DNA from 2 places in the Streptomyces sp. NPDC040405 genome. Region 1 is predicted to be linked to the other one. Evidence: riboswitches for the same ligand, from Rfam matches in the RefSeq annotation. Region 1 holds a riboswitch; the other holds the start of a gene.

Region 1 (15,673 bases):
TCGACGAGCGGGCCGCCCAGCGGTCCGAGCGCACCGTCGCCCTGCTCTTCACGGTCTCGATGGTGGCGACGATCGCCTTCATCGCCTCCTACGTGGCGCTGCCGGTCGACAAGTACATCTACGTCTTCCCGATCGGTCACATCAGCGCGCTGAACTTCGCGCTGGGCGTCACCCTCGGCATCGCGCTGTTCGCCATCGGCGCCGGCGCGGTCCACTGGGCCCGGACCCTGATGTCCGACGTGGAGATCGCCGACGACCGGCACGCCATCGAGGCCAGCCCCGAGGTCAAGGCCAAGGTCCTCGACGACTTCGCGGCGGGCGCCAAGGAGTCCGGCTTCGGCCGCCGCAAGCTCGCCCGCAACACCCTCTTCGGCGCGCTCGCCCTGGTGCCGCTCTCCGGCGTCGTGCTGCTGCGCGACCTCGGCCCGCTGCCGGGCACCAAGCTCCGGCACACCACCTGGGCCAAGGGCAAGCGGCTCATGAACTACAACACCATGCAGCCGCTGCGGCCCGAGGACATCGCCGTGGGTTCCCTGACCTTCGCCATGCCCGAGGGCATGACCGAGGAGGACCACGACTTCCAGACCGAGATCGCCAAGGCCGCCCTGATGCTGGTCCGGCTCCAGCCGGAGAACATCAAGGACAAGCGCGAGCTGGACTGGTCGCACGAGGGCATCGTCGCCTTCTCGAAGATCTGCACCCACGTCGGCTGCCCGATCAACCTGTACGAGCAGCAGACGCACCACGTCCTGTGCCCCTGCCACCAGTCGACGTTCGACCTCTCCGACGGTGGCCGAGTGATCTTCGGTCCGGCCGGTCACGCACTGCCCCAGCTGCGGATCAAGGCCAATGACCAGGGGTACCTCGAAGCCATGGGCGACTTCTCGGAGCCCGTCGGTCCTGCTTACTGGGAGCGCGGATGAGTACTGCAACAGACACGGGTACGCAGCGGCGCGGCAAAGCGCCCGCGGGCGAGCGCGTCGCCGACTGGGCCGACGGCCGGCTGGGCATCTACAGCCTCGCCCGGGCCAACATGCGCAAGATCTTCCCGGACCACTGGTCCTTCATGCTGGGCGAGGTCGCGCTCTACAGCTTCATCATCATCATCCTCACGGGTGTGTACCTGACGCTGTTCTTCCACCCCAGCATGGAAGAGGTCGTGTACCACGGCCCGTACGTCCCGATGCAGGGCGTCCGGATGTCCGAGGCGTTCGCCTCGACGCTCGACATCAGCTTCGAGGTGCGCGGCGGTCTGCTGATCCGGCAGATCCACCACTGGGCCGCGCTGGTCTTCCTCTGCGCGATGTTCGTGCACATGATGCGCGTCTTCTTCACGGGTGCGTTCCGCAAGCCGCGTGAGGTCAACTGGCTCTTCGGCTTCCTGCTGTTCTTCCTCGGCATGCTGACCGGCTTCACCGGCTACTCGCTCCCCGACGACCTGCTCTCCGGCACCGGTCTGCGGTTCATCGAGGGCGTGTTCCTGTCGATCCCGGTCGTGGGCACGTACATCTCGATGTTCGTGTTCGGCGGCGAGTTCCCGGGCATGGACCTCATCCCGAGGCTCTACCCGGTCCACGTCCTGCTGCTGCCGGGCATCATGCTCGGCCTGCTGGTGGCGCACCTGATCCTGGTCTTCTACCACAAGCACACGCAGTACCCCGGGGCCGGAAAGACCAACAAGAACGTCGTCGGCATGCCTCTGCTGCCGGTCTACATGGCCAAGGCGGGCGGCTTCTTCTTCCTGGTCTTCGGCGTCATCGCGGTCATCTCCGCGATCGCCACGATCAACCCGATCTGGACCATCGGCCCCTACCGGCCCGACCAGGTCTCCACCGGCGCCCAGCCCGACTGGTACATGGGCTTCGCCGAGGGTCTGGTCCGTGTCATGCCGGGCTGGGAGATCACGGCCTGGGGTCACACGCTCGTCCTGGGCGTGTTCATCCCGATCGTGCTCTTCCCGCTGGTCCTCTTCGCGATCGGTTTCTACCCGTTCATCGAGGGCTGGATCACCGGCGACAAGCGCGAGCACCACATCCTGGACCGCCCGCGCAACGCCCCGACCCGTACGGCCTTCGGTGTCGCCTGGCTGACCGCGTACTTCGTGATGCTGATCGGTGGCGGCAACGACCTGTGGGCCACGCACTTCAACCTGTCGATCAACTCGATCACCTGGTTCGTGCGGATCGGCTTCTTCGCCGGACCGGCCCTCGCGTTCATCGCCACCAAGCGGATCTGCATGGGCCTCCAGCGCCGCGACAAGGAGAAGGTGCTGCACGGTCGCGAGACCGGCATCATCAAGCGCCTGCCGCACGGTGAGTTCGTCGAGGTGCACGCGCCGCTCACGCAGGAGCAGATGCACGTGCTCACGCAGCACGAGCAGCCGAAGGCGTACGAGATCGGCCCCGAGGTCGACGAGAACGGCGTCCGCCGCAAGGTCAAGGCGTCGCAGAAGCTGCGGTCCAGGCTGTCCAAGAGCTACTACGGCAAGGACGCCTTCATCCCGAAGCCGACCTCCGAGGAGTACAAGGAGATCACCAGCGGCCACGGCCACCACTGATCTCTCCGTCGTCTGACGCCACAGACCAGGGCCCCGGCCCGGACCTCACCGTCCGGACCGGGGCCCTGGTCTGTGCGTCTGCCGGTCACCCGCGCCGATAGGCTGGGCCTGATCGAGCGCTGATCGAGCCATTAGCCACTCAGGAGCGGACCATGGACGTTGTGACCCCAGCCGGAGGCGACAGCACCGCGACGGCCCGCACCTGGCCGGATGTGCTCACCTCCCTCCTCGGCGGCCAGGACCTCAGCGCCGACGACACCGCCTGGGCCATGGACCGCATCATGCGCGGCGAGGCCACCGACGCCCAGATCGCCGGGTTCGCGGTCGCGCTGCGGGCGAAGGGCGAGACTGTCGCCGAGCTGTCCGGCCTCGTCCGCGCCATGTACGGGCACGCCAAGACGATCGAGGTGCCCGGGCCGACCGTCGACATCGTCGGCACGGGCGGCGACCGTGCCAAGACGGTCAACATCTCGACCATGTCCGCCCTGGTGGCGGCCGGTGCGGGCGCGCGCGTGGTCAAGCACGGCAACCGCGCCTCGTCCTCCGCGAGCGGCGCCTCCGACGTCCTGGAGAAGCTCGGCGTCAATCTGGACCTGAGCCCGGCGCGGGTGGCCGAGATCGCCGAGGAAGCGGGCATCACGATGTGCTTCGCGGTCAAGTTCCACCCGTCGCTGCGGCACGTCGCGGCGGCCCGCCGCGAGCTGGGCATCGCCACCCCGTTCAACTTCCTCGGCCCGCTCACCAATCCGGCCCGGGTCCGCTGCCAGGCCACGGGCGTCGCCGACGCCCGGATGGCGCCGATCATGGCCGGGGTGCTGGCCGAGCGCGGCTCCTCGGCGCTGGTCTTCCGGGGCGACGACGGACTCGACGAGCTGACCGTGACCGCGACCTCCCAGGTGTGGGTGGTCCGGGACGGCACGGTCCGGCAGGAGTCCTTCGACCCGCGCGACATCGGCTTCGAACTGGCCCCCGTGGAGGCCCTGCGCGGCGCCGACGCCTCGCACAACGCGGATGTGGCCCGCCGCGTGCTGGCGGGCGAGACGGGCCCCGTACGCGACGCGGTCCTCCTCAACTCGGCCGCCGCCCTGGCCACCCTGGACTGGGCCCGCGAGCCCGCCGATACCCCCCTCACGACCCGCATCGCGACGGCCGTCACCCGAGCCGCCGAGTCGATCGACTCGGGCGCGGCGAGGGAGTCCCTGGAACGCTGGGTGCGAGCCAGTAACGCGTAACGGGGTTTTCGTCGCCGGGTGCGCCCCGGTGGCCGGGTTGTGCCCACCCGTTCCGCCCCGCGGAACGATTGCCCACAACCAGGTCCACACGTTCCAGCCCCTCCGGGCGGACAATCCAGCCCCTCCGGCGATTGAGGAGCGGGGGTGCTGGGGGCGGAGCCCCCGCAGCGGGGGCCGGGGGCTTGCCCCCGGTTTCGGGAAGGGGCGGGGTGGGGGACTTGTCCGCGATGCGGACACCCGGGTGGCGGCCGCCCCGCGGTATGGCACAATCCCCCCAGGTCACGAGCGACAGCGACTTCGGCCCCGGCCCGCTGTCCGGCAACCCTCCGTCCGTGGCGGGGTGCCCCGGGTGATGACCAGGCCGCTCGCAGCGAGGCGTGCGGCAAGCGCGGACCCCTCGCACTAGGGGTCCTGGTGGTCGAGGGAGTTCTTCCGTGACGCAGCGAATGCGCTAGGGCCGCAGCGCCCGTTCCCCCAGATGGCTCCGCACGGCCCAGCCGTGCGTCGAGCGATGTTCCGCATGCCTGCACACCCATCGGGAGAATTCGCCATGTCCGCATGCCCTGCTGCTGTCGAGACCGCCACCCCGCTCGCCGTCCTCGGCAGTGACGTCACCGTGCCCCTGGTCACCGGCGGCGAGGTGACCTACGCCGCGCTCGACTACGCGGCCAGCGCCCCCGCCCTGCGGCGGGTGTGGGACGACGTCGCCGCCTATGCCCCGTACTACGGAAGCGTCCACCGGGGCGCGGGCTATCTGTCGCAGCTGTCGACGGATCTGTTCGAGACGAGCCGCAGGGAGGTCGCGGCGTTCCTGGGGTGCCGGGAGGACGACCAGGTGGTGTTCACCCGGTCGACCACCGACTCGCTGAACCTGCTGGCCGCCGCGCTGCCAGGCGGCGCGGAGGTGTTCGTGTTCGAGACCGAGCACCACGCCTCGCTGCTGCCGTGGGAGCAGCGGGAGGACACCCCGGTGACCTACCTGAGCGCGCCGCGCTCGCCGCGGCAGGCCGTGGAGACGCTGGAGAAGGCGCTGGCGGAGCGGGACGGGGGCGGCCCGGCGCTGGTGTGCGTGACGGGCGCGTCGAACGTGACGGGCGAGCTGTGGCCCGTACGGGAGCTGGCCGCGGCGGCGCATGCGCACGGCGCCCGTATCGTCCTGGACGCCGCGCAACTGGCCCCGCACCACCCGGTGGACATCGCGGAGGCGGACGTGGACTGGGTGGCGTTCTCGGGGCACAAGCTGTACGCCCCGTTCGGGGCGGGCGTCCTGGCGGGCCGGGCGGACTGGCTGCGGGAGGCGCGGCCGTATCTGGCGGGCGGCGGCGCGAGCCGCAAGGTCGCGCGGCGGGACGACGGCGGGGTGGACGTCGAGTGGCACACCACCGCGGCGCGGCACGAGGCCGGTTCGCCGAACGTGATCGGGGTGTACGCCATCGCCTCGGCGTGCAAGGCGCTGTCCGAGGCCGGGTTCGACGGCCTGGTGGCGCGGGAGCGCCAGCTGATCGCGAAGGTGCGCGAGGGCCTGGCGGAGGTGGATCAGGTGCGGCTGCTGTCGCTGTTCGGCGACGACGCGCCGCGGGTGGGGGTGCTGTCGTTCGTCGTGGAGGGCTGGAACAGCTCGCACTTCGCGGCGGCGCTGTCCGCGGAGTACGGAATCGGCGTACGGGACGGGCTGTTCTGCGCGCATCCGCTGCTGCGGACCCTGCTGGACAGCGAGCCCGGTGAGCAGGGGGAGTGCGGCGCCCCCGAGGCCGCCCCGGGCGAGCGCTCCCTGAACGCGATCCGCGTCAGCTTCGGCGCGGGCACCCCGGACGAGCATGTGGAGCGCTTCGTCCGGGCGGTGAAGGAGCTGGTCCGGGACGGCGCGAAGTGGGAATACCGCACGGAGGACGGCCGCTGCGTACCGGCCCGGTAGGAGCTACCCGGCGCGGAGCTAGCTGTCGAGGCCGATGGCGAACGCGGCTTCCAGGTCGTGCTGGGAGTAGGTGCGGAACGCGATGTGCGTCTCGGTGGAGGCCACCCCCGGCAGCTTGCTGATCTGGCCCGTGATGATGTCCGCGAGGTCGTCGTGGCGGGCCACCCGCACCATCGCGATCAGATCGTGCGCCCCGGTGACCGAGTAGACCTCGCTCACACCCTCCAGCGCGGCGATCTTCTCGGCGGTCTCCGGGATCCGGTCCACGCTGGTCTTGATGAGCACGATCGAAGTGATCACGGCTGGCTTTCTCCCTCGCTGGGCCTGGCTGCGCCGCCCACTCTATCCGGCCGCCCGAACCGGGCCCACGCGTAGAGGAACCCCAGGGTGAAGCCCACGAGATGGGCGAGGTAGGCCACTCCGGGGCGGGCGTCGGACTGGCGGGCGGCGAGCCATTGGAGGGTGACCCAGAAGATCAGTACGGCCCAGGCGGGGAAGCGCAGCGGGAGGAAGAACAGGAACGGGAACAGGCTGGTCACCCTGGCCCGCGGGAAGAGCCAGAGGAAGGCGCCGAGGACGCCGGAGATGGCGCCGGAGGCGCCGACCAGCGTCTGCGGGGAGTCCGCGTGGGCGGCGGCGTAGCCGATGAGCGCGAGATAGCCGGTGACGAGGTAGAAGAGGGCGAAGTGCATACGCCCCATGCGCTCCTCGGTCATGGCCCCGAAGACGTAGAGGAACAGCATGTTGCCGAGGAGATGCAGCCAGTTGCCGTGCACGAAGAGCGCGGTCAGCGGGGTCAGCGGCTCGGAGGGGGTGCCGCCCCACAGGGCGCTGGGGACGACTCCCCAGCGCTCGAAGTACGAGGTCTGGGCCTGGAGAAGGTCCCCGCCGGAGCCGTAGCGGGGGTCGAGCCCGGAGGCCGGTCCGAGGACGAAGATCAGGCAGCAGGTGACGATGAGGGCGTACGTCATCACGGGACGGCCGGACCCCGCCGACTTCTCGATCATGGGCAGATCATCGCGTACCCGGCACAACCTGCACAGAGCGCCTCGCCGCCGCCCGGGGCGGGGTATGGGGCCCGCCACGGCCGAGGGCTCAGGCCGTAGGGTTACAGGACGCCGATGAGCCGAGAAGCGAGGACCCGACACCATGGCCGTTCCCACGCCCACCGCCGAGACCCGCTGGCGCTGCACGCTGTGCGGCAACCTCACCCGTTTCGATGTCACCCGCTCGACGAAGGCGGTCGAGTTCGTCCACCTGGATCTGGCCGGGGAGCCTCGGATCGAGGAGCGCGACGTGGTCAGTGAGACCATTGAGTCAGTGCGCTGTCGCTGGTGCAACGCGGTCGACCAGATCGAGCTGGTGGACCGTCCGAGTACGAACGCCAGCGCCTGAGACACGGAGCGAGGAGCAGGTGGTGGAGCGGACGGGCGGCCACGGGGCGGCCGGTGACGCCGAGGGCGTCGCCGAGGCGCTGGACCGCCCCCTGCCGGAAGGGGTGCGGCGGCGCGTGGTGGCGCTGGTCGCGGACGCGTTCGGTGGTCTGACGGTCACCGAACTGCCACCCCAGTTGCGGCAGTACGCCCGTTTCACCCCGAACCGGCGCGCGAAGTTCGCGGGGAACGCGATGGCCGCCGCGGTGGAGAGCGACCCCGTATTCCGGCAGCGCATCGCGCAGCGGCTGCGCGAGACCCAGACGGAGCTGGCCGAGGCCATAGAGGGCGGTTCGCCGCCCGCGGCCGCGGATCCGGTGGACGTGGCGGCGGTGGCGTACGTACTGCGCCCGGCGGGCTGGGTGAAGCTCGTCGAGGCGGCGGGCGAGGAGGCCCAGCGGGCTTCGGCCGAGCGCGCGGGCGAGGAGGCGGAGCGCGAGCTGCAGCGGCTGCGCGAGGAGCTGGCGGCGGCCCGCGCGGCGGCGCGCAAGGAGACCGAGCGGGTCCGCGTCGAGCTGGACACGGCCCGCAAGGAGACGGACGCGGTGCAGCGCAAGCTGCGCAGCGCGCAGAGCGATGTGAAGCGCGGGGCGGCGGCGCTGCGCAAGGCCGAGGGCGAGCTGGAGTCCGTACGGTCGGAGGCCGCGGCGCGGCAGGCGGCGGCCGACGGCGAGGCGCGTCGGCTGCGGGCCCGGCTGGCGGAGGCGGAGTCGGCGCTGGAGGCGAGCCGGCGGGCGGTGCGCGAGGGCCGCAGCGTGGAGGACATGCGGCTGCGGCTGCTGCTGGACACGGTGCTGGACGCCGCCCAGGGGCTGCGCCGCGAACTGGCGCTGCCGCCCGCGTCGACGCACCCGGCGGACTCGGTGGACGCGGTCGAGCCGGGGAAGATGACGCCGAAGGACATAGCGACCAGGGCGCTGTCGGAGACGGATCCGGCGCTGCTGGACCAGTTGCTGGCGCTGCCGCAGGCGCATCTGGTGGTGGACGGCTACAACGTCACCAAGACCGGCTATCCGACCATGCCGTTGGAGAAGCAGCGGCTGCGGCTGCTGGGCGGGCTCGCGGTGCTCGCGGCGCAGACGGGCGCGGAGATGACGTGCGTCTTCGACGGGGCCGAGCTGGCGGCTCCGGTGCTGCTGGCGCCGCCGCGCGGGGTCCGGGTGCTGTTCAGCAAGCCCGGGGTGACGGCGGACGAGCTGATCCGGCAGCTGGTGCGGGCCGAGCCGCCGGGCCGTCCGGTGGTCGTGGTGTCGACCGACCGCGAGGTCGCGGACGGGGTCGCGCGCGCCGGAGCGCGCCCCGTGGCATCCGCGTTGTTGCTGAAGCGACTTGCGCGCACCTGACGGCCTCTCATCATCAGCACAGCGTCAATTGACCGTCACTGCCCGTGCGATGTTTGTAAAAGATGCGTCCGTGGCCAATTTTTTTGTCGTCGGGATTTGAACGGATCACGGCAGGGTCACTAATGTCGGCTCGAACCTTCGCGCGGTTGATCACCCATCCGGGGTGACAGCGGGGGTACCGTCGAGTCCGCGGCGTATCCGTGGAGCCGGGGTCGCACCTCAACCCCCGGTAGGCGGCCGGAGGAAGAAGGAGATCGCCTTCGTGGCGTCCCACCGTCGACCCAAGCAGCCGAGCCGCACTCGGGTATCCGTACTCACGGCGACCGCCGCAGCCGCCGTCGCGCTCACGTCCCAGGCCGCCCAGGCCGCTCCGAAGCAGGACAAGAAGGACGTCAAGGAGCAGGTCGACAAGCTCTACGAAGAGGCGGAGCAGGCGACCGAGAAGTACAACGGCGCCAAGGAGAAGCAGGAGAAGCTGGAGCAGCAGGTCGGCGACCTCCAGGACAACGTCGCGCGCGGTCAGCAGGACCTGAACAAGCTGCGCGACGGCCTGGGTTCGATGGCCACCGCCCAGTACCGCACCGGCGGTATCGACCCCTCCGTACAGCTGATCCTCTCCTCCGACCCGGACACCTACCTCGACAAGGCGTCCACCCTCGACCAGGTGAGCGGCAAGCAGGCCGAGTCCCTGCGGAAGATCGCCGACAAGCAGCGCACGCTCAAGCAGCAGCGCGAGGAGGCGTCCACCAAGCTCCAGGACCTGGCGGACACCCGGAAGGCCCTGGGCGAGAAGAAGAAGGACATCCAGGGCAAGCTCACCAAGGCCCGCAACCTCCTCAACACCCTCACCGCGCAGGAGCGCGCGAAGATGGCGGAAGAGGAGCGGGAGCGCGCCAACCGCTCCAGCAGCCGGGTCGACCTGGGCAACGACGTGCCCGACTCGCAGCGTGCCGCCGCCGCGCTGGCCGCCGCCAAGACCAAGATCGGCTCCCCGTACGTGTGGGGCGCCACCGGCCCGTCCTCCTTCGACTGCTCCGGCCTCACCGGCTGGGCGTACCAGCAGGCCGGGGTCCAGCTGCCGCGCATCTCCCAGGACCAGGCCAACGCCGGTACGCAGATCGGCCGCGACCAGCTCAAGCCCGGCGATCTGGTGATGTTCTACAGCGACCTGCACCACATAGGTCTGTACGCGGGCAACGGCCAGGTGCTGCACGCGCCCAAGCCCGGCGCCAATGTGCGCTACGAGTCGATGGACAACATGCCCTTCCAGTACGGCGTACGGGTCTGAGCCGAGGCGTTCAAACGCCGCGGAACCCCTCCGTTCGGGCGAATCGCCACAACTCCCCACGACTCCCGCCCCGTCGGTGACCTGCGGTCTCCGGCGGGGCATCAGTTTGTGTGCCCGCGATCGGCTTTGGACCCTGGGTGGTCGCGCCGCTACTGTCTGCGCGCAGTTCCTCACCGACTCCGCGGAAGGGAGTGCGGCTCCCATGGCGTCCTCTCGCCGCTCCTCCAAGCCCGGGCCCCTGCGGGCCACCGTTGTCTGGACCGCCGCCTCGGCGGCCGCCGCCACCGGCGCCGCGCTGGCCGCCCCGGCCGGGGCCGAACCCCACGACACCTACGTCGGCCATGCCTCCGGCCGCACCGTCGGCGACCGGATCGACCGGCTCTACGAGCAGGCGGAGCGGGCCACCGAGCGCTACAACGCCGCCGACACCCGGGCCGACGGGCTGCGCCGCCGGGTGGACCGGCTCCAGGACCGGGCGGCCCGCGGCCAGGACCGGGTCAACCGGATGCGGGTGGCGCTCGGCGCGATCGCGGGCGGGCAGTACCGCACCGGCGGCTTCGACCCGGGCCTCGCCCTCCTCCTCTCCTCCGACCCGGACCACTACCTGGACCGGGCCGGGATGCTGGACCGCATCACCAGCCGCCAGGCCGGTCAGCTGCGGGTCCTGGCACGCGCCCAGCGCACCCTGCGGCAGCAGCGCACGGAGGCCGCGGCCCAGCTGGTGAAGCTGGAGCGCAGCTGTCTGGCCGTCGCCCGCCACAAGCGCGAGGTCCAGCGCAAGCTGGCCACCGCGCGACGGCTGCTGGGCGGGCTGCGCCCGGGGGAGTGGGAGGCGTACGCACGCGCCTCGCGCGCCGGAGACGGGCGCGGACACGGGGCGTACGCCGTGCCGGGTGCGCCGGGCGTGCCGTCCGGCGCCGCGCACGGTACGCCCGTCCTGCCGCCGTCCTCGCCGCGCGCCGCCGCGGCGTTCGGTGCGGCGCGGGCCGCGGTCGGCCTGCCGTACGCCTGGGGCCAGGCCGGGCCCACCGCCTTCGACTGCTCCGGGCTGACCCAGTGGGCCTACCGCCGGGCCGGGGTGGCGATCCCGCGCACCTCCCAGGCCCAGGCGCACACCGGGCAGCGGGTCCCGCTGTCCCAGGCCCGCCCGGGCGACCTGGTCGTCTACCGCTCCGACGCCGGGCACGTCGCCATGTACGCCGGGGGCGGACAGGTGATCCACGCGCCCTACCCCGGGGCTTCGGTCCGCTACGACCCCGTCGCCATGATGCCGATCTTTTCCATCACTCGCGTCTGAAGCACCGCGGCGGCTCGTACGATCTATGGCGTGACGGGTCGGTGGAGATCGGGGCGATGGCGGACGGCACTCTGTCTGCCGATGGTGTGGGCGCTGCCGCTGGCCGCGCTCACCGCATGCGGCACGACCGTCCCGCCCGACGACCCCGCGGGGCGCGACGGACGCGCCGTGCAGCGCATGCTCGACCGGCGGGCCGCGGCGGTGCGCGGCGGGGACGCGACCGCCTTCCTCGCCACCGTCGACCGCGGCTCGGACGGTTACCGGACCGAGCAGCGGCGGGTGTTCCGCCGGCTGTCCGCCGTACCGCTGCGCTCCTGGACCTACCGGCTGGTGCACACCGGCGGCTTCCGGCCCGCCCTGGGCACCGGCCGCCGCCTGGCCGCCCAGGTCGAACTCCGCTACCGGCTCGCCGGATACGACACCGCCCCCGTCGTCGCCCCCCAGTACCTGACGCTCGCGCAGCGCGACGGGCAGTGGTTCGTCGCCGACGACGACGGCCGGGTGGACGGCAAGCGCGGCGTCGACCAGCTGTGGGACCAGGGCCGGGTCGACGTCGTCCGCGGCAAGCACAGCCTCGTCCTCGGCGTCGGCCAGAACCGCAGGCTGCTGCGCGGGGTCGCCGCCACGGCCGACCGGGCCGTGCCCGCCCTCGACCACGTCTGGCCCGGCTCCTGGGCCGGGCGCGTCGTCGTCGAGGTCCCCGCCTCGCTGGACCGCATGGCCGCCCTCCTGGGCGCCTCCGCGAGCAGCTACCGGGGCATCGCGGCCGTCACCACGGGCGAGGTCGGCGGCGCGACCGACTCCTCACCCGCCGACCGCGTGATCGTCAACCCCGACGCGTACCGGGCGCTCGGCGACTTCGGCCGCCAGGTCGTGGTTACCCACGAGACGGCCCATGTCGCCACGCGTGCCGCCACCACCGCAGCCACCCCGCTGTGGCTCTCCGAGGGCTTCGCCGACTGGACCGGCTACCGCACCCCCGGCCGCACCCCCCGCCAGGTCGCCCCCGAACTCTCCGAGTCCGTCGCGAGCGGCCGCCTCCCGAAGTCCCTCCCGCCCGACAGTGCCTTCCGCTTCGGCAGCCGCCCCGACCGCCTCTCCGAGGCATACGAACAGGGCTGGCTGGCCTGCCGCATGATCGCCGACCACTGGGGCGAACGGAAGCTGGTGGCCCTCTACCGAGCGGTCGGCGAGGCCCCGCGCAGGGAGGGCGCGGTGGAAGACGCCCTCCGCTCCGTCCTGGACGTAAGCCTCCCGGACTTCACGGCCCGCTGGCGCAAGTACGTGGCCACGGTCCTGGGCTAGCCCGCCCGGAGTTTCGTCGCCGGGTGCGGCCCGGTGGCCGGGTTGTGCCCACCCGTCCCGCCCCGCGGGACGATTGCCCACAACCGGGTCCACATTCCAGCCCCTCCGGCGATTGAGGAGCGGGGGTTTGGGGGCGGAGCCCCCAACCGGGGGCCGGGGCGGAGCCCCGGTTCGGGAAGGGGCGGGGTGGGGGAGAAACCCGGCGCACCCCCACCCGGTACTGTCGGGGCCGATGGACAAGACGCTGCTCGTGACCAACGACTTTCCGCCCCGCCCCGGCGGCATCCAGGCGTTCCTGCACAACATCGCCCTCCGCCTGGACCCGGAGCGGATCGTGGTCTACGCGTCCACCTGGAAGCGTGGAGCGGAGGGCGAGGAGGCCACCGCCCGGTTCGACGCCGAGCAGCCGTACCGCGTCATCCGCGACCGTACGACGATGCTGCTGCCCACCCCCCGCGTCACCCGCCGCGCCGCCGAGCTGCTGCGCGAGCACGGCTGCGGCTCGGTGTGGTTCGGGGCGGCGGCGCCGCTGGGGCTGATGGCTCCCGCGCTGCGCAAGGCGGGGGCCAAAAGGGCGGTGGCGACCACGCACGGGCACGAGGCGGCCTGGGCCCAGCTCCCCGCCTCCCGGGCGCTGCTGCGCCGGATCGGCGAGGGTACGGACACGATCACGTACCTCGGCGAGTACACCCGCTCCCGCATCGCGGAAGCTCTCACCCCTGAGGCGGCCGACCGCATGGTCCAACTGCCGCCGGGGGTGGACGAGAAGACGTTCCACCCCGGCTCGGGCGGGGAGAAGATCCGGGCCCGGCTGGGGCTCGCGGAGCGGCCCGTCGTGGTGTGCGTCTCGCGGCTGGTGCCGCGCAAGGGGCAGGACACGCTGATCGAGGCCATGCCGCGGATCCTGAAGCGGGTCCCGGACGCGGTGCTGCTGATCGTCGGGGGCGGGCCGTACGAGAAGGATCTGCGGCGGCTCGCCGAGACGACGGGCGTGGCCGGATCCGTACGGTTCACCGGCCCGGTGCCCTGGGAGGAGCTGCCCGCCCACTACGGCGCGGGCGACGTCTTCGCCATGCCGTGCCGTACGAGGCGGGGCGGGCTGGACGTCGAGGGCCTGGGCATCGTCTACCTGGAGGCGTCCGCGACCGGGCTCCCCGTGGTCGCCGGGGACTCCGGCGGCGCGCCGGACGCGGTGCTGGAGGGCGAGACCGGGTGGGTGGTGCCGGGCGGCTCCGCGGAGCAGAGCGCGGAGCGCATCGTGGCGCTGCTGGCGGACGAGGCGCTGCGCCGCAGGATGGGCGAGCGGGGCCGCGCCTGGGTCGAGGAGCGCTGGCGCTGGGATCTGCTGGCCGACCGGCTGCGTTCACTGCTCTGAACGAACAGGAGCCCGGGGCTGGAAAGCCCCGGGCCCGGCCGACGAGGCGCGCTCAGCCGCCGTACAGCGCCTCGATCTCCGTCGCGAAGTCCTTCGCCACCACATTCCGCTTCAGCTTCAGCGAGGGCGTCACATGCCCCGAGTCCTCGGTGAACTGCTGCGTCAGGACCCGGAACTTCCGGACCGACTCCGCCTTCGAGACCGCCGCGTTCCCGTCGTCCACCGCCGTCTGGATCTCGGCCAGCAGATCGGCGTCCTCGCACAGGTCGGCCGCCGTCGCACCCTCCGGTTTGCCGTGGTCGGCGGCCCAGCGGGGCAGGAACTCCTCGTCCAGGGTGATCAGCGCGCCCACGAACGGGCGGCCGTCGCCGACGACCATGCACTCGGCGATCAGGGCGTGCGCCCGGATGCGGTCCTCGATCACCGCGGGAGCGACGTTCTTGCCGCCCGCGGTGATGATGATCTCCTTCTTGCGGCCGGTGATGGTGAGGTAGCCGTCCTCGTCGAGGGTGCCGACGTCACCGGTGTGGAACCAGCCATCGGACAGCGCCTCCGCCGTCGCCGCCTCGTTGTTCCAGTACTCCGTGAACAGATGGTCGCCGTGCAGCAGCACCTCGCCGTCGTCGGCGATACGGACCACCGTGCCCGGCATCGGCTGGCCGACCGAGCCGATCTTCTGCCGGTCCCACGGGTTGAAGGTGGTGGCCGCGCAGGACTCGGTCAGGCCGTAGCCCTCCAGCACCGTGAAGCCGATGCCCCGGTAGAAGTGGCCGAGCCGCTCGCCCAGCGGGGCACCGCCGGAGATGGCGTGGGTGGCGCGGCCGCCGAGGGCGGCGCGCAGCTTGCTGAAGACCAGCCGGTCGAAGACCCTGTGCTTGAGCCGGAGTCCGAAGGACGGTCCGGACTCGGTGTCCAGCGCCTTGCTGTAGGCGATGGCGGCGTCGGCGGCCTTGTCGAAGATCTTTCCCTTGCCCTCGGCCTGGGCCTTGGCCCGCGCCGAGTTGTAGACCTTCTCGAAGACGCGCGGTACGCCCAGCACCAAGGTCGGCTGGAACGCGGCGAGTTCATCGGTGAGCGTCTTGATGTCCGAAACATGGCCGAGTTTGATCGGTGCCAGGACCGCGCAAATCTCCACCAACCGCCCGAAGACGTGCGCCTCCGGGAGGAAGAGCAGCACGGAGGACTCACCGGTGGAGAAGATGGGCTTGAGCCGGGCCACCGCGTTGCCGCACTCGGCGAAGAAGCTGCGGTGCGACAGGACACAGCCCTTGGGGCGGCCGGTGGTGCCCGAGGTGTACACGATGGTGGCGGGGGAGTCCGCGTTGGCGAGCGAGGAGCGCTCCTCCACCGTCTCGTCCTTGACGTCCGAACCCAGCGCCCGCAGCGTCCCGATCGCGTCGTCCTCGATCCGCCAGACGTGCTTCAGTCCGGGCAGGGTGTCCCGCACGGACTCCACGGCCGCCTCGTGCACCCCGGTCTCGACCAGGGCCGCGACCGCGCCCGAGTCGCTGAGGATCCACCGCACCTGCTCCGGTGAACTCGTCTCGTACACCGGCACGGTGATGGCGCCCGCGCTCCAGACGGCGAAGTCCAGCAGCGTCCACTCGTAGCGGGTGCGCGACATCAGACCGACCCGGTCGCCCGGCGACACCCCGGCCGCGATCAGGCCCTTGGCGGCGGCGTGCACCTCGGCCAGGAAGTCCGCCGCGGTGACGTCCTCCCACCGGCCGTCGACCTTGCGGCCGACCACCGCCACATCCGGATGCTGCGTCGCGTTGCGTTGGATGAGGTCCGTCAGATTGCCGTCGGCCGGAACCTCGTACAGGGCCGGAAGGCTGAACTCGCGCAAGACTGCTGCTCCTCATGGGCGCCGGCGCCGCTGCAGGGCAATGGGGGGTGCTGGACTGCCCGGACGTTACCCATCGGTA
Region 2 (15,673 bases), on a different contig from region 1:
CCTCCGCGCCCTCGCGCACCGCCCGCGCGTAGAGGTCGCTCGGGACGTCGTAGTGGTCGCGGTCGAAGCCGCGGCGCGGGGCGCCGATGCGGATGGCGAAGGCGTGGAGTTCGTCGTACGAGACGTCGCTCACCAGGTGGGACCACATGCGGCCGTGGCCCGGCCACGAGGGCGGGTCGATCAGTACGGCCATCAGAGGGTGGTCCCGAGTCGGCCCACAGGGGCCACCGCGACCGCCGTCTTGCCGCAGACCCAGTGCGGATCGGGGCCCAGTTCGGGTTGCACGTCGAGGGCGTGGAGGTCGCCGCCCGTGGTGCAGACCGGGCACAGGGGCCAGCGGCCGTAGCGCTCCAGCAGGGCGTCCTGGACGTCCTGGGCGACCAGACCGCTGACGAACGCCACGCCTTCCGGCCATTGCTCGACCCACCAGCGGCGATGCGCGATGGCGTCCTCGACGAGCGAGACGATGTCGGCGTGGGCGACGTCTCCCGCCGCGAGGTCGGCCAGGACGAGCGCGCGTGCCGCGTGCAGTGCGTGTTCGAGCTTCATGGGTCCCATTGTCACCTTTGCTTCGTCGCCCCGCCTTCCCACGTCGAAACGGCCTCGAAACCGCCTCCGCGCGCAGTCTTGACGGGCCTCGTGGCTGGAAATAGTTTTCAGATGTGAGCAGCAAGTTGAAGGAAACTTTCACTCCCCTCACCGACCCCGCCGTGCCCGCCCCTTCCGCCCTCGCGGCGAAGGTACGCACCCTGGGCCCGTCCATGACGCGCTCGATGCAGCGCGTCGCCGAGGCCGTCGCGGGCGATCCGGCGGGCTGCGCGGCGCTCACCGTCACCGGGCTCGCCGAGCGCACCGGTACCAGCGAGGCCACCGTCGTCCGCACCTCCCGGCTCCTCGGCTACCCCGGATACCGCGATCTGCGCCTCGCGCTCGCCGCGCTCGCCGCGCAGCAGGCGGCGGGCCGGGCACCGGCCGTCACGGCGGACATCGCGGTCGACGACCCGATCGGCGACGTGATCGCCAAGCTCGCGCAGGAGGAGCAGCAGTGTCTGGCCGACACCGCCGCGGGGCTCGACCCCGGCCAGGTCGAGGCCGCGGTCGCCGCGGTCGCCGCCGCCCGCCGGATCGATGTGTACGGCATCGGCGCGTCGAACCTGGTCGCCCAGGACCTGGTCCAGAAGCTGCTGCGGATCGGCCTGATCGCGCACGCGCACGCGGATCCCCATCTGGCCGTCACCAACGCCGTACAACTGCACTCCCGCGACGTCGCGCTCGCGATCACCCATTCGGGGCGGACGACGGACGTCATCGAGCCGCTGCGCGTCGCCTTCGAACGCGGGGCGACCACCATCGCGATCACCGGCCGCCCGGACGGCGAGGTCGCACAGTACGCGGACCTCGTCCTCACCACCTCCACCGCGCGCGAGAGCGAGCTGCGCCCGGCGGCCATGTCCAGCCGCACCAGCCAGCTGCTGGTGGTGGACTGCCTGTTCATAGGCGTGGCGCAGCGCACGTACGAGAGCGCGGCCCCCGCCCTGTCCGCCTCGTACGAGGCGCTCGCACACCGGCACGACCCCCGCCCCAGCCACCGCTGAGACCGAGCCCTGGCCACGGGCAACGCGCAACGCCATCCCCCACCGTCCCGCTTACGTAGGGAAGAGCCGCTTCGCCATGACTTCCGCCGCCGATCAGCACCAGCAGCACCAGCAAGAGCGACAGCTCCGCGCCCAGCTGGAGACCCTCACCACCGAGGCGTTCCGCCCCGAACTCGCCGAGATCGACCGGCTCGACACCGTCGAGATCGCCCGCATCATGAACGCCGAGGACGCCGGAGTCCCCGCCGCCGTCGCCGCCCAGCTCCCCCGGATCTCCGCCGCCATCGACGGCATCGCCGCGCGCATGGCGGACGGCGGACGGCTGCTGTACGCGGGCGCGGGCACCGCCGGGCGGCTCGGGGTGCTCGACGCGAGCGAGTGCCCGCCCACGTTCAACACCCCGCCGGACCGGGTGGTCGGGGTGATCGCGGGCGGGCCGAGCGCCGTGGTGTCGTCCGTGGAGGGGGCGGAGGACAGCGCGGAGCTGGCCGCCGAAGACCTGGACCGGCTCGGGGTCGGCCCGAAGGACGCGGTCGTGGGCGTCTCGGCCTCCGGCCGCACCCCGTACGCCGTGGGCGCCGTCGAGCACGCCCGCCGCCGGGGGGCGCTCACCGTCGGGCTGTCGTGCAACGCGGGCTCGGCGCTCGCCGCGGCCGCCGACCACGGCATCGAGGTCGTCGTCGGACCTGAGCTGCTCACCGGGTCCACCCGGCTCAAGGCGGGTACCGCGCAGAAGCTCGTGCTCAACATGATCTCGACCATCACCATGATCCGGCTGGGCAAGACCTTCGGGAATCTGATGGTCGACGTGCGCGCCTCGAACGAGAAGCTGCGGGCGCGCACGCGCCGAATCGTCTCGCTGGCGACCGGCGCCACGGACGAGCAGATCGAGAGCGCGCTGACGGCCACCGGCTGGGAGGCCAAGAACGCCATCCTCACGATCCTCGGCGGCGTGGACGCGCCCACCGCCGAGAAGCTGCTCGCCGAGGGAGGCGGTCATCTGCGCGCCGCCCTCGAAGCGGCCAGGACATAAGCGGCCAAGGCAAAAGCGGCCAAGGCGTAAAAAGAAACGGCGGCGGGGCGGCACCCCTGGGAGAAAGGGTGCCGCCCCGCCGTCGTCAGTGGACGGTGTGACCGACCGGCGCGCGGGGGCGCCGAAGCCGATCAGAAGTCCATGTCACCGCCCGGCATGCCACCCGGGGCGCCCGCCGGAGCGGCCTTCTCGGGCTTGTCGGCGATGACGGCCTCGGTGGTGAGGAACAGCGCGGCGATCGACGCGGCGTTCTGCAGCGCGGAGCGCGTGACCTTGGCCGGGTCGATGATGCCCTCGGCGATCAGGTCGATGTACTCACCGGTCGCGGCGTTGAGGCCGTGACCCGGGGTGAGGTTGCGGACCTTCTCCACCACGACGCCGCCCTCAAGGCCGGCGTTGACGGCGATCTGCTTCAGCGGGGCCTCCAGGGCCAGGCGCACAGCCTGGGCACCGGTGGCCTCGTCACCGTCGAGCTCCAGCTTCTCGAAGACCGAGACGGTCTGGAGCAGGGCCACGCCACCACCGGCGACGATGCCCTCCTCGACGGCGGCCTTGGCGTTGCGCACCGCGTCCTCGATGCGGTGCTTGCGCTCCTTCAGCTCGACCTCGGTCGCGGCACCGGCCTTGATGACGGCCACGCCGCCGGCCAGCTTCGCCAGGCGCTCCTGGAGCTTCTCGCGGTCGTAGTCCGAGTCCGAGTTCTCGATCTCGGCACGGATCTGGTTGACGCGGCCCTGCACCTGGTCGGTGTCGCCCGCGCCGTCCACGATCGTGGTCTCGTCCTTGGTGACCGTGACCTTGCGGGCGCGGCCGAGCAGGTCCAGACCCGCGTTCTCCAGCTTGAGGCCGACCTCCTCGGAGATGACCGTGCCACCGGTGAGGATGGCGATGTCGCCGAGCATGGCCTTGCGGCGGTCACCGAAGCCCGGAGCCTTGACGGCGACGGACTTGAAGGTGCCACGGATCTTGTTGACGACCAGGGTCGCCAGCGCCTCGCCCTCGATGTCCTCGGCGATGATCAGCAGCGGCTTGCCGGACTGCATGACCTTCTCGAGCAGCGGGAGGAGGTCCTTCACGCTGGTGATCTTCGAGTTGACGATCAGGATGTACGGGTCGTCGAGCGACGACTCCATGCGCTCCATGTCCGTCGCGAAGTACGGGGAGATGTAGCCCTTGTCGAAGCGCATGCCCTCGGTGAGCTCAAGCTCCAGCCCGAAGGTCTGCGACTCCTCGACGGTGATGACGCCTTCCTTGCCGACCTTGTCCATCGCCTCGGCGATGAGCTCGCCGATCTGGGTGTCGGCGGCGGAGATGGAGGCGGTGGAGGCGATCTGCTCCTTGGTCTCCACGTCCTTGGCCTGCTCGAGCAGCTGGGCGGAGACGGCCTCGACGGCCTTCTCGATGCCGCGCTTGAGGGCCATCGGGTTGGCGCCCGCGGCTACGTTCCGCAGACCCTCCTTGACCAGCGCCTGGGCGAGGACGGTCGCGGTCGTCGTGCCGTCACCGGCGACGTCGTCCGTCTTCTTCGCGACCTCCTTGACCAGCTCGGCGCCGATCTTCTCGTACGGGTCCTCGAGTTCGATCTCCTTGGCGATGGAAACACCATCGTTGGTGATCGTGGGGGCGCCCCACTTCTTCTCGAGGACGACGTTACGGCCCTTGGGGCCGAGGGTGACCTTGACGGCGTCGGCGAGCTGGTTCATCCCGCGCTCGAGGCCGCGCCGCGCCTCCTCGTCGAACGCGATGATCTTGGCCATGTGAAGTGGTCCTCCCAAGACGGGGTGGATTGCTCCGGACCGCGCCTGGCGCCCGCGACGGACGGCCTGCCTGCCGTGCGGTTCCTTGCCCCGCGCGGCGTCGGCTTGCCTCACCGACCCGATCCTTCTGTCACTCTCACCTTCAGAGTGCTAACGCAATAATTAGCACTCGCCCCATGAGAGTGCAAGCGCCCGACGGGCGTCAAGAGAGGCATGGGGACGGCGTGGGGGATGGTGGCCGCGCGGGGAACCCGGAGACGCGCGGGCATGCCAGAGGGCCCGCCCCCTCGCGGGGTACGAGCCCTCCGGCACTTCTTGTCAGCTGCCTCGCGTTCGGCGCGTCAGCCTACGGCCACGCGGACCATGTCCGCCTGCGGGCCCTTCTGGCCCTGCGAGATCTCGAACTCGACCCGCTGGCCTTCCTCGAGGGTGCGGTAACCGTCCATCTGGATCGCACTGTAGTGGACGAACACGTCCGCACCACCGTCGACCGCGATGAAGCCGTACCCCTTCTCCGCGTTGAACCACTTGACGGTGCCCTGAGCCATTCCTAACTCCCCTATTGCTGGCCCTTGCGCAGGACCGCACTCCGCGGACCCGGGTCAGACCTCACCCCCCGAGTCGAGGGGGGTGTGCGCCGGAACGCGTCGACCGCCGCTGAATGTATCCGTCCCAACGCCCTCTGCAACAGGTCAATTGGACGAGAATTCTGGGCACGGCCGATCGGGAATAAGTGGAGAATTCCTGTGAAGTTCGGGCAAACCTGGCGGGGCATAGGGTATCAACCCGACAAATCGCGCACACACTTTGCGCACAAGTTGACGAGTTCTCATATGCGGTGGCGCCGGGGCCGATGGGGAAGCGGGGCAACTGTATCGCGATTCCACACACGGAATCGCCCCGTCCGTTTCTCCCGGACGGGGCGATTTCCAGAGGTGAGGGGGGTGATGGGGCGTCAGCAACCACCCTCGGCTGTGGGGTCAGCCACCCGCGACCGCGGGGATGATCGACACCCCGGCGCCGTCCGGCGTGGCCGTGGCCAGGCCCTCGGCGAACCGCACGTCGTCGTCGTTGACGTAGACGTTCACGAAGCGGCGCAGCTTGCCGGTGTCGTCCAGGATGCGGGCCGCGATGCCCGTGTGGTTCTTCTCCAGGTCCGCCAGGACCTCGGTGAGGGTCGCGCCCTCGGCACTGACCTCGGCCTGGCCGCCGGTGTAGGTACGCAGGATGGTCGGGATTCGGACGTTGACGCTCATGCGAGGCCTGCCTCTCGGAACGAGTCAAGGGTGGGGCGGATGATGGCGGAGGGGCCCGTAGTGGGGGCCACCGCGTCGAGGGTCTTGAGGCCGTCGCCGGTGTTCAGAACGACGGTCGTCAGGGACGGGTCGAGAAGCCCGTCCTCGATCAGCTTCTTGGTCACGCCGACGGTCACGCCGCCCGCGGTCTCCGCGAAGATCCCCTCGGTGCGGGCGAGCAGCTTGATCGCGTCGACCACCTGCTCGTCGGTGACGTCCTCCACCGCGCCGCCGGTGCGGCGCGCGATGTCGAGGACGTACGGGCCGTCCGCCGGGTTGCCGATGGCCAGCGACTTGGCGATGGTGTTCGGCTTCTGCGGGCGCACCACGTCGTGGCCCGCCTTGAAGGCGGCGGAGACCGGGGAGCAGCCCTCGGCCTGGGCGCCGAAGATCTTGTACGGCTTGTCCTCGACCAGACCGAGCGCGATCAGCTCCTTGAGCCCCTTGTCGATCTTGGTGAGCTGGGAGCCGGAGGCGATCGGGATGACGATCTGGTCCGGCAGCCGCCAGCCGAGCTGCTCGCAGATCTCGTACGCCAGGGTCTTGGAGCCCTCGCCGTAGTACGGCCGCAGGTTGACGTTGACGAAGCCCCAGCCCTCGCCCACGGGGTCGCCGATCAGCTCGCTGCAGAAGCGGTTGACGTCGTCGTACGTGCCCTCGATGCCGACCAGCTCACCGCCGTAGACGGCGGCCATGACGACCTTGCCCGCCTCCAGGTCGTGCGGGATGAAGACGCACGAGCGGAAGCCGGAACGGGCGGCCGCGGCGCCCACCGCACCGGCCAGGTTGCCGGTGGAGGAGCAGGACAGCGTGGTGAAGCCGAACGTGCGGGCCGCCTGGACGGCGATGGCGACGACCCGGTCCTTGAAGGAGTGGGTCGGGTTGCCGGAGTCGTCCTTGACGTGCAGCTCGCCGGTGATGCCCAGCTCACGGGCGAGCCGGTCGGCCTTGACGAGCTGGGTGAAGCCCGGGCTCAGGCTGGGGAGTGTGGCCACGTCGGCGGGGACGGGCAGCAGCGGCGCATAGCGCCAGATGTTGTCCGGACCGGCCTCGATCTGCTTGCGCAGCCCTTCCGGATCGCCGCTCGGCAGGTCGTACGCGACCTCGAGCGGCCCGAAACACGACCCGCACGCGAAGATGGGACCGAGGTCGAAGCGCTCACCGCACTCGCGGCAGGACAGGGCGACGGCGGGGCCGAAAGCGGCAGCGGAAGTGGTTGAGCTTTCGACAGATTGCACAGCCATGGAGGCGAGGCCCTTTCTCCTCATCTTCCTCGGGACGCATTTCGCCACGAGACGGAATTGGCACCTTCCCGAGCTGGGAGCCTCGCTACAGGACGCGAGACCAGCTGGAGGGTTGCCGGGGCTTCAACGGGCCGTTCCCTCTGCCCCTCTGGATGAGCGGTATGGCCACCGGGCCGGACCCGGGGCATTTGTCCGCACGGTGCCCCCGACATACGAAGGTCATGTGCGCTGTTCAAGACTGTAACCGACGGCCCGGAGGGTTGAGCCAGCCGTCCGAACCGCGAGATGGATCACAACGATCACTCCGAGCGATCACAGCAGGGAGACAAGACAGGTGCTGGATGAGGTGGAGCGCTGGCTGGAGCGCCGCTCCTGGTCGGCCGACGACCGTCCGCTGGACCGCCTGCTGGCCGCGAAGCGGGACCCGGCGACCAGCGTCAGCGTGGTGCTGCCCGCGCTGAACGAGGAGGCGACCGTCGGCGAGATCGCCGCCGCGATCCGCCGCGAGCTGATGACCGAGGCCATGCCGCTCGTCGACGAGCTGGTGGTGCTGGACTCCGGTTCCACGGACCGCACCGCCGAGGTCGCCGCGGCGGCCGGGGCGCGAGTGGTGCACCGCGACGCGCTGCTGCCGCGGCTGCCCGCGCTGCCCGGCAAGGGCGAGGTGCTGTGGCGGTCGCTGCTGGCGACCAGCGGCGACATCGTCTGCTTCATCGACGCCGACCTGCGCGAATTCGACGCGCGCTTCGTCTCCGGGATCATCGGGCCGCTGCTCACCGATCCCGGGATTCAGCTGGTCAAGGGCATGTACGACCGGCCGCTGCGGGACACCGCGGGCCAGGGCGGACGGGTCACCGAGCTGGTCGCCCGGCCGCTGCTGAACCTGCACTGGCCGCAGCTCGCCGGTTTCGTCCAGCCGCTGGGCGGCGAGTACGCGGCCCGGCGCTCGCTGCTGGAGCGGCTGCCGTTCCCCGTCGGGTACGGGGTCGAGCTGGGCCTGCTGGTCGACGCGCTGCACACGGTCGGGCTCGACGCCCTCGCCCAGGTCGACATCGGCGTGCGCAAGCACCGCCACCAGGACGGCAAGGCGCTCGGCCGGATGGCCGCGGCGATCTACCGCACCGCCCAGCTGCGGCTGGCCCGCGGCCATCTGGTGCGGCCGCGGCTGACCCAGTTCGAGCGCGGCGAGAACGGCTTCGAGCCGCGGACGACGGCCGTGGACACGGAGGAGCGGCCGCCGATGATCGAGATCCCGGAGTACGCGGAGCGGCGCGCGGCCTGAGGGCCGCCTCTTCCGGGGCAAGAAACCGTACGTGCACCTTCTCGGGGTACGCAGAACGGCACGGGCGCGTAACCCTCGCGGGCACAAGAAACCGTACGTACGTTTGCGCGGGGTGCCCGATGGCTAGGCTCGCGACATGGCCGTTGAGCGCAGCGCACCGATCCTCGTCGCGTCCAACCGCGGCCCGGTCTCGTACGCGCTGGGTGAGGACGGTTCGCTCACCCCCAAGCGCGGGGGCGGCGGGCTGGTCTCCGGGCTGAGCGCGATCGGGCCCGACGCGGGCGCGGTATGGGTGTGCGCCGCGCTCGGCGACGGCGACCGGGAGGCGGCGCGCCGCGCCGGGGCCGGGCATCTGGCCGCGGCCGACACCGGCGGGCAGCAGGTGCGGATGCTGGACATCGCGCCGGACGTCTTCGCCGCGGCGTACAACGGCGTCGCGAACTCGGTGCTGTGGTTCGTCCACCACCTGCTCTACCAGACCCCGGTCGAGCCGGTCTTCGACGCGGAGTTCCGCGCCCAGTGGGCGGCGTACGAGACGTACAACGCGGCCTTCGCCGACGCGCTCGCCCAGGAGGCGGCCGAGGGCGCGGTCGTGCTGGTGCAGGACTACCACCTGGCGCTGGTCCCCGGGCTGTTGCGGGCGCTCCGCCCCGACCTGCGGATCGGCCACTTCTCGCACACACCCTGGGCGCCCCCGGATTACTACCGGCTGCTGCCGGACGATGTCGCGGCGGGCGTGCTGCGCGGCATCCTCGGCGGCGACCGCGCCGCCTTCCTCACCGGGCGCTGGGCCGCCGCCTTCGCCGACTGCTGCGCGGCGGTGCTGGGCGCGGAGGTCGTCCGGGAGGCGGACGGCTCCGCGGCCGCCGTGCGCTTCGAGGGCCGGGAGACCCGGCTCGGGGTGCACGGCCTCGGCGCCGATGCCGACTTCCTGCGGGAGCGGTCGCGGGCCGCCGATGTGGAGGAGCGGCTGACGGCGCTGCGCGAGCAGATCGGACCCGGCCGGAAGACGATCGTCCGGGTGGATCGCACCGAGCTGTCCAAGAACATCGTGCGCGGGCTGCTGGCCTACCGCCGTCTGCTGGAGACCCGCCCCGAGTGGCGCGAGCGCGTCGTGCACGTGGCCTTCGCCTACCCGTCGCGCCAGGACCTCGCCGTCTACCGCGACTACACCGAGCGGGTGCGGGTGCTCGCCGAGGAGATCAACGCGGAGTACGGGACGGAGGGCTGGCAGCCGGTCGCGCTCCATGTAAAGGACGACTTCGCGCGCTCCCTGGCCGCCTACCGCCTGGCCGACGTGGCGCTCGTCAACCCGATCCGGGACGGGATGAACCTGGTCGCCAAGGAGGTGCCGGTCGTCTCCGAGCGGGGCTGCACGCTGGTGCTGTCGCGGGAGGCCGGGGCGTACGAGGAGCTGGGCGCGGACGCGGTGACGGTGAACCCGTACGACGTCGAGGGCACCGCCCGCGCCCTCGACGAGGCCCTGCGCACCCCGGACGGCGAGCGCGCGGACCGCACGAAGCGTCTGTCCGCCGCGGCGACGGCCCTCCCACCCCGCGACTGGTTCCTGACCCAGCTGCGGGCCCTTCAAGCCGAGGACTGACCCCCACCCCGCCTCTTCCCGAATCCGGGGCTCCGCCCCGAACCCCGACCGCCCCGAGGCTCCGCCCCGGGCTCCGCCGTCGTTGGTCTGCCCCCACCCCGCCCCTTCCCGAATCCGGGGCTCCGCCCCGGACCCCGTCGCCGGGCTGAGCACCCGTGTCCGCGCCCGCCGCGCGTCGCAACACCCCGGGCCCAGGGGACTTGTCCCCTGGCGCCGCGACGCTCGGCGCATCGCCACCGGCGACCGGGGGTCCAGGGGGCTTGCCCCCTGGGGACTCAGCGCAGGGCCTCCGCCAGGGAGCGCAGCAGGGACACCACCCCGGCCGGGCCGTCGACCACGAGGTCCGCGCGCTCCGCCAGGGCCGTCACCTCCGTGCTGCCGCTGCACACCAGCAGCCCCGGCACGCCTTCCTTCCGCAGCCGCTCCACGGCCGCGAACGCGGCCAGGTCGCCGAGGTCGTCGCCCGCGTAGAGCACCGCGCCCGCGGAGGTCTCGCGGACGTACTCCAGCAGCGCGACGCCCTTGTCCATGCCGGGCGGGCGCAGTTCCAGGACCAGTCGGCCCGGTTCGACGATCAGGCCGTGGCGCTCGGCCAGCGCGTGCAGCGGGGCGCGCAGCTGGTCGAAGGCGGCCTGGGGGTCCTCGGTGCGGCGGGTGTGGACCGCGATGGCACGGCCCTTGTCCTCGGTCCAGGTGCCGTGCCAGGCGCCGTTGGCCGCCAGGACACCCGGCAGTTCGGACCGGACGGCGGCGATGCCCGGATGGGGTTCGGGGGTCTGGACGGCGCGGCTGGACGCGTCCCAGCGCTCGGCGCCGTAGAGGCCGAGGACGACGAGGTTGGCGGGGGCGCCGCCGTCCCCGAAGCCGCCGTAGCGGACGGCGACTTCGGCCGGGCGGCCGGTGATCACCGCCAGGGAGCGCAGCCGGGGGCCCAGGGCCGAGAGGGCCGCGACGGCGCCGGGGTGGGCGCGGGCCTGGTCGGGGTCGGGGACGATGTCGGCGAGGGTGCCGTCGAAGTCGACCCCGACGACGGCCCGGTCGGGCCGGCCCAGGAGGGCGGCGAGGCCCTCGCGTCCGGCGGCGGTGACGGGTTCGGGGAGGGGGTGGCTGCCCATGCGGGCGACCCTACCCGGCCCCGCCCGCCGGCACCCGTACCGCCGGCCGACATCGGCCAGCCCGAGACCTCAGCGGCGTTCGCGCCGCTCGTCGCGCACGCGGCGCAGCCGGTTGACCGTCACCGGGTCGTGCTCCAGCGCGCGAGGATCGTCCAGCAGGGCGTTGAGCAGCTGGTAATAGCGGGTCGGGGTGATGCCGAGCCGCTCCCGTATGGCCCGCTCCTTGGCGCCCGGCCCGGGCCAGCCGTCGCGCTCCACGGCGAGCACGGCCAGATCCTGTTCGGAGAGTTCTTCGTCGGTCACGAGTTGGCCGTCTCCATGGCATCCGCCGCCCGCTGGATCTCGCCGAGGACGCTCGCCGGGTCGCCGCCCTTGGTCACCGTCGAGCCGATCTTCTCCTTGATCAGCTTGCTGATGCTCGCCCACGAGGTCTTGTCGGCCGGGTAGAACTGGGCTCTCTCCATCTGGTCGAGGAAGCGCCACAGCGCCTTGTGGTCCTTCTCGTGGCGCATCGTCGCGGAGACGGCCGTGGTGACCGGCAGCAGGTCGTACTGGTCGGCGAAGTCCAGCACGTTCTTCTCCTGGTAGACGAAGTTGAGGAACGTGCCGATCTGCTTCCGCTTGCCGTTCGCGTTGAACGCCATGAGCCAGTCGGCGACGCCCATCGTCGAGGTGGACTTGCCGCGGCGGCCGGGCAGCGGGGCGGTGGCGTACTCGATGTCGTGGCCGGACGCCTGCTGCATCAGGGTGGGGTGGCCGTTGAGCATGCCGACCTCGCCGCGGGTGAACGCGTCGAAGACGTCCTGGCGGTTGGTGCGGGCCGGGGAGCTCGGTCCGGTGAGGTCCGCGCCGACCAGCTCGTCCCGCAGCCATTCGAATGTCTCGATGTTGGCGGTGGAGTCGATGGTGTAGCTGCCGTTGGAGTCGGTGTAGCCGCCCCCGCCGCTGAGCATCCAGATCATGGCCTCGGCCTGCGACTCCTCGGGCCCGAGCGGAAGCCCGTACGGGATCTTCACCCCGGCCGACTTCAGCTGCCGCGCGGCGTCCTTCAGCTCCGCCCAGCTCGTGGGGGCGGAGGATATCCCGGCCTCGTCGAACAGCTTCTTGTTGTAGAAGAGCAGCCGGGCGCTGGAGACGAAGGGCAGCCCGTACAGCACCCGGCTCACCTCGCCCGCCTGGGCGATCGAGGGGATGAACGACGCCTGGGTGGGGATGGAGAGCATCTGGTCGGCGCGGTAGAGCTTGCCCGCGGCGGCGTAGTCGGCGTACGCGCCGATCTGCGCGATGTCCGGGCTGTCGCCGTCCTTGACCATGTCGGCGACCTTTTTGTCGACTTCGGTCCAGCTGTAGACCTTGACGTCGACCTTCATGCCGCTGTTCTTGGCCTCGAAGGCCCGGGCCAGCTTGTCCCAGTACTTCTGGGAGGTGTTCTCGGCGCTGTCGCCGTAGTCCGCCGCGATCACCTTCAGGGCGTTCCCGTCCGATGCGGAGCTTTCGCTGCCGCACGCGGACAGCGCGGGCATCGCCACCGCCGTCGCGGCCCCAGCCGTCGTCAGACTCAAGAACCGTCGCCGCTGCACTGCGTTTTCCCACCCCATGGCTGTATTCATCCTCCGCGATGCTTCTCGCGAAGGTCGAGCGAGTCTGCCTTGCAAACCTCCACAAGGTCTACACCATGGGCGTATCGCTTCGGTATCGGACCTCTCCTTACCAGGTCAGACGTATCGCACACCCCTACGTGGGATGTGTCACGTCGTCACAACTCGCTTACCTGCGACGACGATCGGCCCGGCGAGTGGACTAGACCTCTCGTGGTGGATCGCGGGAGACTGTCCCCTGTGAAACACGTCATCGCCCTCGATGTGGGCGGCACAGGCATGAAGGCCGCCCTGGTCGGGGCGGACCGGACACTCCTGCACGAGGCCAGGCGGCCCACCGGGCGGGAGCACGGACCCGAGGCCGTGGTCGCCGCGATCCTCGACTTCGCCGCCGAGCTGCGCGCCCTCGGCGAGCGGCGGTTCGGCGAACCGGCCGCGGCCGCCGGGGTCGGCGTGCCCGGCGTGCTGGACCAGGACCGCGGCGTCGCCGTCTTCGCCGCCAACCTGGGCTGGCGCGACGTACCGCTGCGCGCGCTGCTGTCCGAGCGGCTGGGCGGCGTCCCCGTAGCCCTCGGCCACGACGTACGGACCGGCGGGCTGGCCGAGGGGCGGCTGGGGGCGGGCCGGGACGCCGACCGGTTCCTGTTCGTGTCGGTGGGCACCGGGATCGCGGGCGCCATCGGCATCGAGGGCCGTCTCGAACCGGGGGCCCACGGCGACTCCGGCGAGATCGGCCACATCGTCGTACGGCCCGGCGGCGCCCGGTGCGGCTGCGGCCAGTCCGGCTGTCTGGAGACGCTGGCCTCGGCCGCCGCGGTGGGCCGCGCCTGGGCGGCGGCCGGGGGCGGGCCCGGCGCGGACGCGGCCGACTGCGCCAAGGCCGTCGAGTCCGGCGACCCGCGGGCCGCGGCGGTGTGGCGGGAGGCCATCGGCGCGCTCGCCGACGGCCTGGTGACCGCCCTCACCCTGCTGGACCCCGAGCTGCTGATCGTCGGCGGCGGGCTCGCCGAGGCCGGGGAGACGCTGCTCACCCCGCTGCGCGCGGCGATCGAGGAGCGGATCACCTTCCAGAGCCTTCCCCGCATCGTCCCCGCGGCCCTCGGGGACGCCGCGGGCTGCCTGGGCGCGGGACTGCTCGCCTGGGATCTCGTCGCCGCGCAGTCGCCGCGATCCGCCCAGTCGTCACAGTCCGCCCACTCGTCTCAGTCCGCCCAGCCATCCACGTCCCCCTCACCCCCCGCGCAGCCCGCGCAGTCCACGGAGGTATCCGGCTGATGATCCAGCGAACGGTTCTCACAGGCGCCCGGGTGGTGCTGCCGTCCGGCGTGATCACGGACGCGACGCTGACGGTCGAGGGCACCCGCATCGCCGGAACGGCCGCCGGGGACGGCACGCCCGGGGACGGCGCACCCGGGGGCGCGGGCGATGCCGTACGGGATCTGTCCGGCTGCTGGATCGTCCCCGGCTTCGTCGATCTGCACCTCCACGGCGGCGGCGGTGCCTCGTTCTCCACCGGCACCGCCGAGGAGGCGCTGACCGTCATCCGCACCCACCGCGCGCACGGCACCACGACGATGCTGGCCTCCACCGTCACCGGCGATCTGGACGACCTCGCCCGGCAGGCGGCGGTCCTCTCCGAGCTGGCCGAGGAGGGCGAGGTGGCGGGCGTCCACTTCGAGGGGCCGTTCATCTCCCCGCACCGCTGCGGCGCCCACCAGCCGTCGCTGCTGCGCGACCCCGACCCCGCGGACGTGCGCAAGCTGATCGACGCGGCGCGCGGCACGGCGCGCATGATGACGCTCGCGCCGGAGCTGCCGGGCGGGCTGGAGTCCGTACGGCTGCTGGCCGACAGCGGCGTGCTGGCGGCGGTCGGCCACACCGACTCGACGTACGAGGCGACCCGGGACGCCGTGGAGGCGGGCGCGACCGTGGCGACCCACCTGTTCAACGCGATGCCGTCGCTGCTGCACCGCGAGCCCGGCCCGGTGGCCGCGCTGCTGGAAGACGAGCGGGTCACCGTCGAGCTGATCAACGACGGGACGCATCTGCACCCCGCCGTGCTGCAACTGGCCTTCCGGCGCGCGGGCGCGGACCGGGTCGCCTTCATCACCGACGCGATGGGCGCGGCGGGCATGAGCGACGGGCGCTACCCGCTCGGCCCGATGGAGGTCGAGGTCAAGGACGGGGTGGCGCGGATCAGCGACGGGCCCACGGCCGGGTCGATCGCGGGCTCCACCCTCACCCTCGACCACGCGTTCCGGCGGGCCGTCACGGTCGACGGGCTGGGCGTGGACCAGGCGGTCCGGGCGCTGTCCGCGACCCCCGCGAAGGTGCTGGGGCTGGCCGACCGGGTGGGGTCGCTGGAGGCGGGCAAGGACGCGGATCTCGTCGTACTCGACGCCGACTTCCGGCTGCGGGGCGTGATGCGGCGCGGCGGCTGGGTGGTCGACCCCCACTAGAGCCGCGGCCCCGGCCGCTCCCCTGACCCGAACGCTCCCCTCGTCCCCTCGACCCTGAATTGGCCGATTCCGCACCATGATTGGGCGTCCCGGTCACCTCAAAGGGGTGGGCCGGGCGCCGAGCGTTTGGCATGATCGCTCACGCGCGGGCGCCGCTCGGTACCCAGCCACACGCTTCAGCACAGGAATCTCCGTCCGGCGGGGGGACGGGAGAGGAGATGCCGGGTGATCCTGACGGTCACGCTCAACACCGCCCTCGACATCACCTACCGGGTGCCCAGACTGCGCCCGCACGCCAGCCACCGCGTGACTGAGGTCACCGAACGGCCCGGCGGCAAGGGCATCAACGTCGCGCGCATCCTCGCCGCACTCGGCCACCACACCACCGTCACCGGCTTCGCCGGCGGAGTGACGGGCACGGTGGTCCGCGAGCTGCTGGCCGCGCACGCGCGACCCCCTGAGGACATGGATCCGGCCACGGGGCCACAAGGACGCGTCACCGACGCGCTGGTGCCGATCGCCGGTACCACCCGGCGCACCCTCGGCGTCGTCGACACCGCGTCGGGCGACACCACCCAGCTCAACGAGGCCGGACCGGCCGTCACCGCCGCCGAGTGGGCCGCCTTCACGGACGCCTACGTCCGGCTGCTGCGCGAGGCCGCGGCCGTCGCGCTGTGCGGCAGCCTGCCGCC

Evidence for each region. A riboswitch is a leader RNA that binds a small molecule or an ion and turns the genes downstream of it on or off. The one in region 1 is predicted to bind S-adenosylmethionine.
Region 2: another riboswitch for S-adenosylmethionine. It lies ahead of thrC (threonine synthase); the one in region 1 lies ahead of ACZ59A_RS01960 (aminotransferase class V-fold PLP-dependent enzyme).

Annotation. Positions count from the first base shown of each region.
Region 1 is NZ_JBVIVI010000001.1:406,328-422,000, reverse strand. Features, by position in the region: gene qcrA (cytochrome bc1 complex Rieske iron-sulfur subunit) at 1-923, shown strand, start outside; gene qcrB (cytochrome bc1 complex cytochrome b subunit) at 920-2,557, shown strand; gene trpD (anthranilate phosphoribosyltransferase) at 2,710-3,789, shown strand; SAM riboswitch class IV at 4,067-4,184, shown strand; gene ACZ59A_RS01960 (aminotransferase class V-fold PLP-dependent enzyme) at 4,340-5,704, shown strand; gene ACZ59A_RS01955 (Lrp/AsnC family transcriptional regulator) at 5,723-6,004, opposite strand; gene ACZ59A_RS01950 (rhomboid family intramembrane serine protease) at 6,001-6,711, opposite strand; gene ACZ59A_RS01945 (hypothetical protein) at 6,854-7,099, shown strand; gene ACZ59A_RS01940 (NYN domain-containing protein) at 7,119-8,480, shown strand; gene ACZ59A_RS01935 (C40 family peptidase) at 8,743-9,768, shown strand; gene ACZ59A_RS01930 (C40 family peptidase) at 9,971-11,065, shown strand; gene ACZ59A_RS01925 (hypothetical protein) at 11,147-12,370, shown strand; gene ACZ59A_RS01920 (glycosyltransferase family 4 protein) at 12,603-13,745, shown strand; gene ACZ59A_RS01915 (AMP-dependent synthetase/ligase) at 13,798-15,594, opposite strand.
Region 2 is NZ_JBVIVI010000005.1:237,428-253,100, reverse strand. Features, by position in the region: gene ACZ59A_RS22420 (DUF4031 domain-containing protein) at 1-193, opposite strand, end outside; gene ACZ59A_RS22415 (hypothetical protein) at 193-549, opposite strand; gene ACZ59A_RS22410 (MurR/RpiR family transcriptional regulator) at 663-1,595, shown strand; gene murQ (N-acetylmuramic acid 6-phosphate etherase) at 1,672-2,628, shown strand; gene groL (chaperonin GroEL) at 2,760-4,385, opposite strand; gene ACZ59A_RS22395 (cold-shock protein) at 4,727-4,933, opposite strand; gene ACZ59A_RS22390 (MoaD/ThiS family protein) at 5,366-5,641, opposite strand; gene thrC (threonine synthase) at 5,638-6,924, opposite strand; SAM riboswitch class I at 6,942-7,083, opposite strand; gene ACZ59A_RS22380 (glucosyl-3-phosphoglycerate synthase) at 7,259-8,206, shown strand; gene ACZ59A_RS22375 (alpha,alpha-trehalose-phosphate synthase (UDP-forming)) at 8,343-9,809, shown strand; gene otsB (trehalose-phosphatase) at 10,085-10,924, opposite strand; gene ACZ59A_RS22365 (DUF3263 domain-containing protein) at 10,994-11,227, opposite strand; gene ACZ59A_RS22360 (extracellular solute-binding protein) at 11,224-12,504, opposite strand; gene ACZ59A_RS22355 (ROK family protein) at 12,763-13,797, shown strand; gene nagA (N-acetylglucosamine-6-phosphate deacetylase) at 13,797-14,981, shown strand; gene ACZ59A_RS22345 (1-phosphofructokinase family hexose kinase) at 15,207-15,673, shown strand, end outside.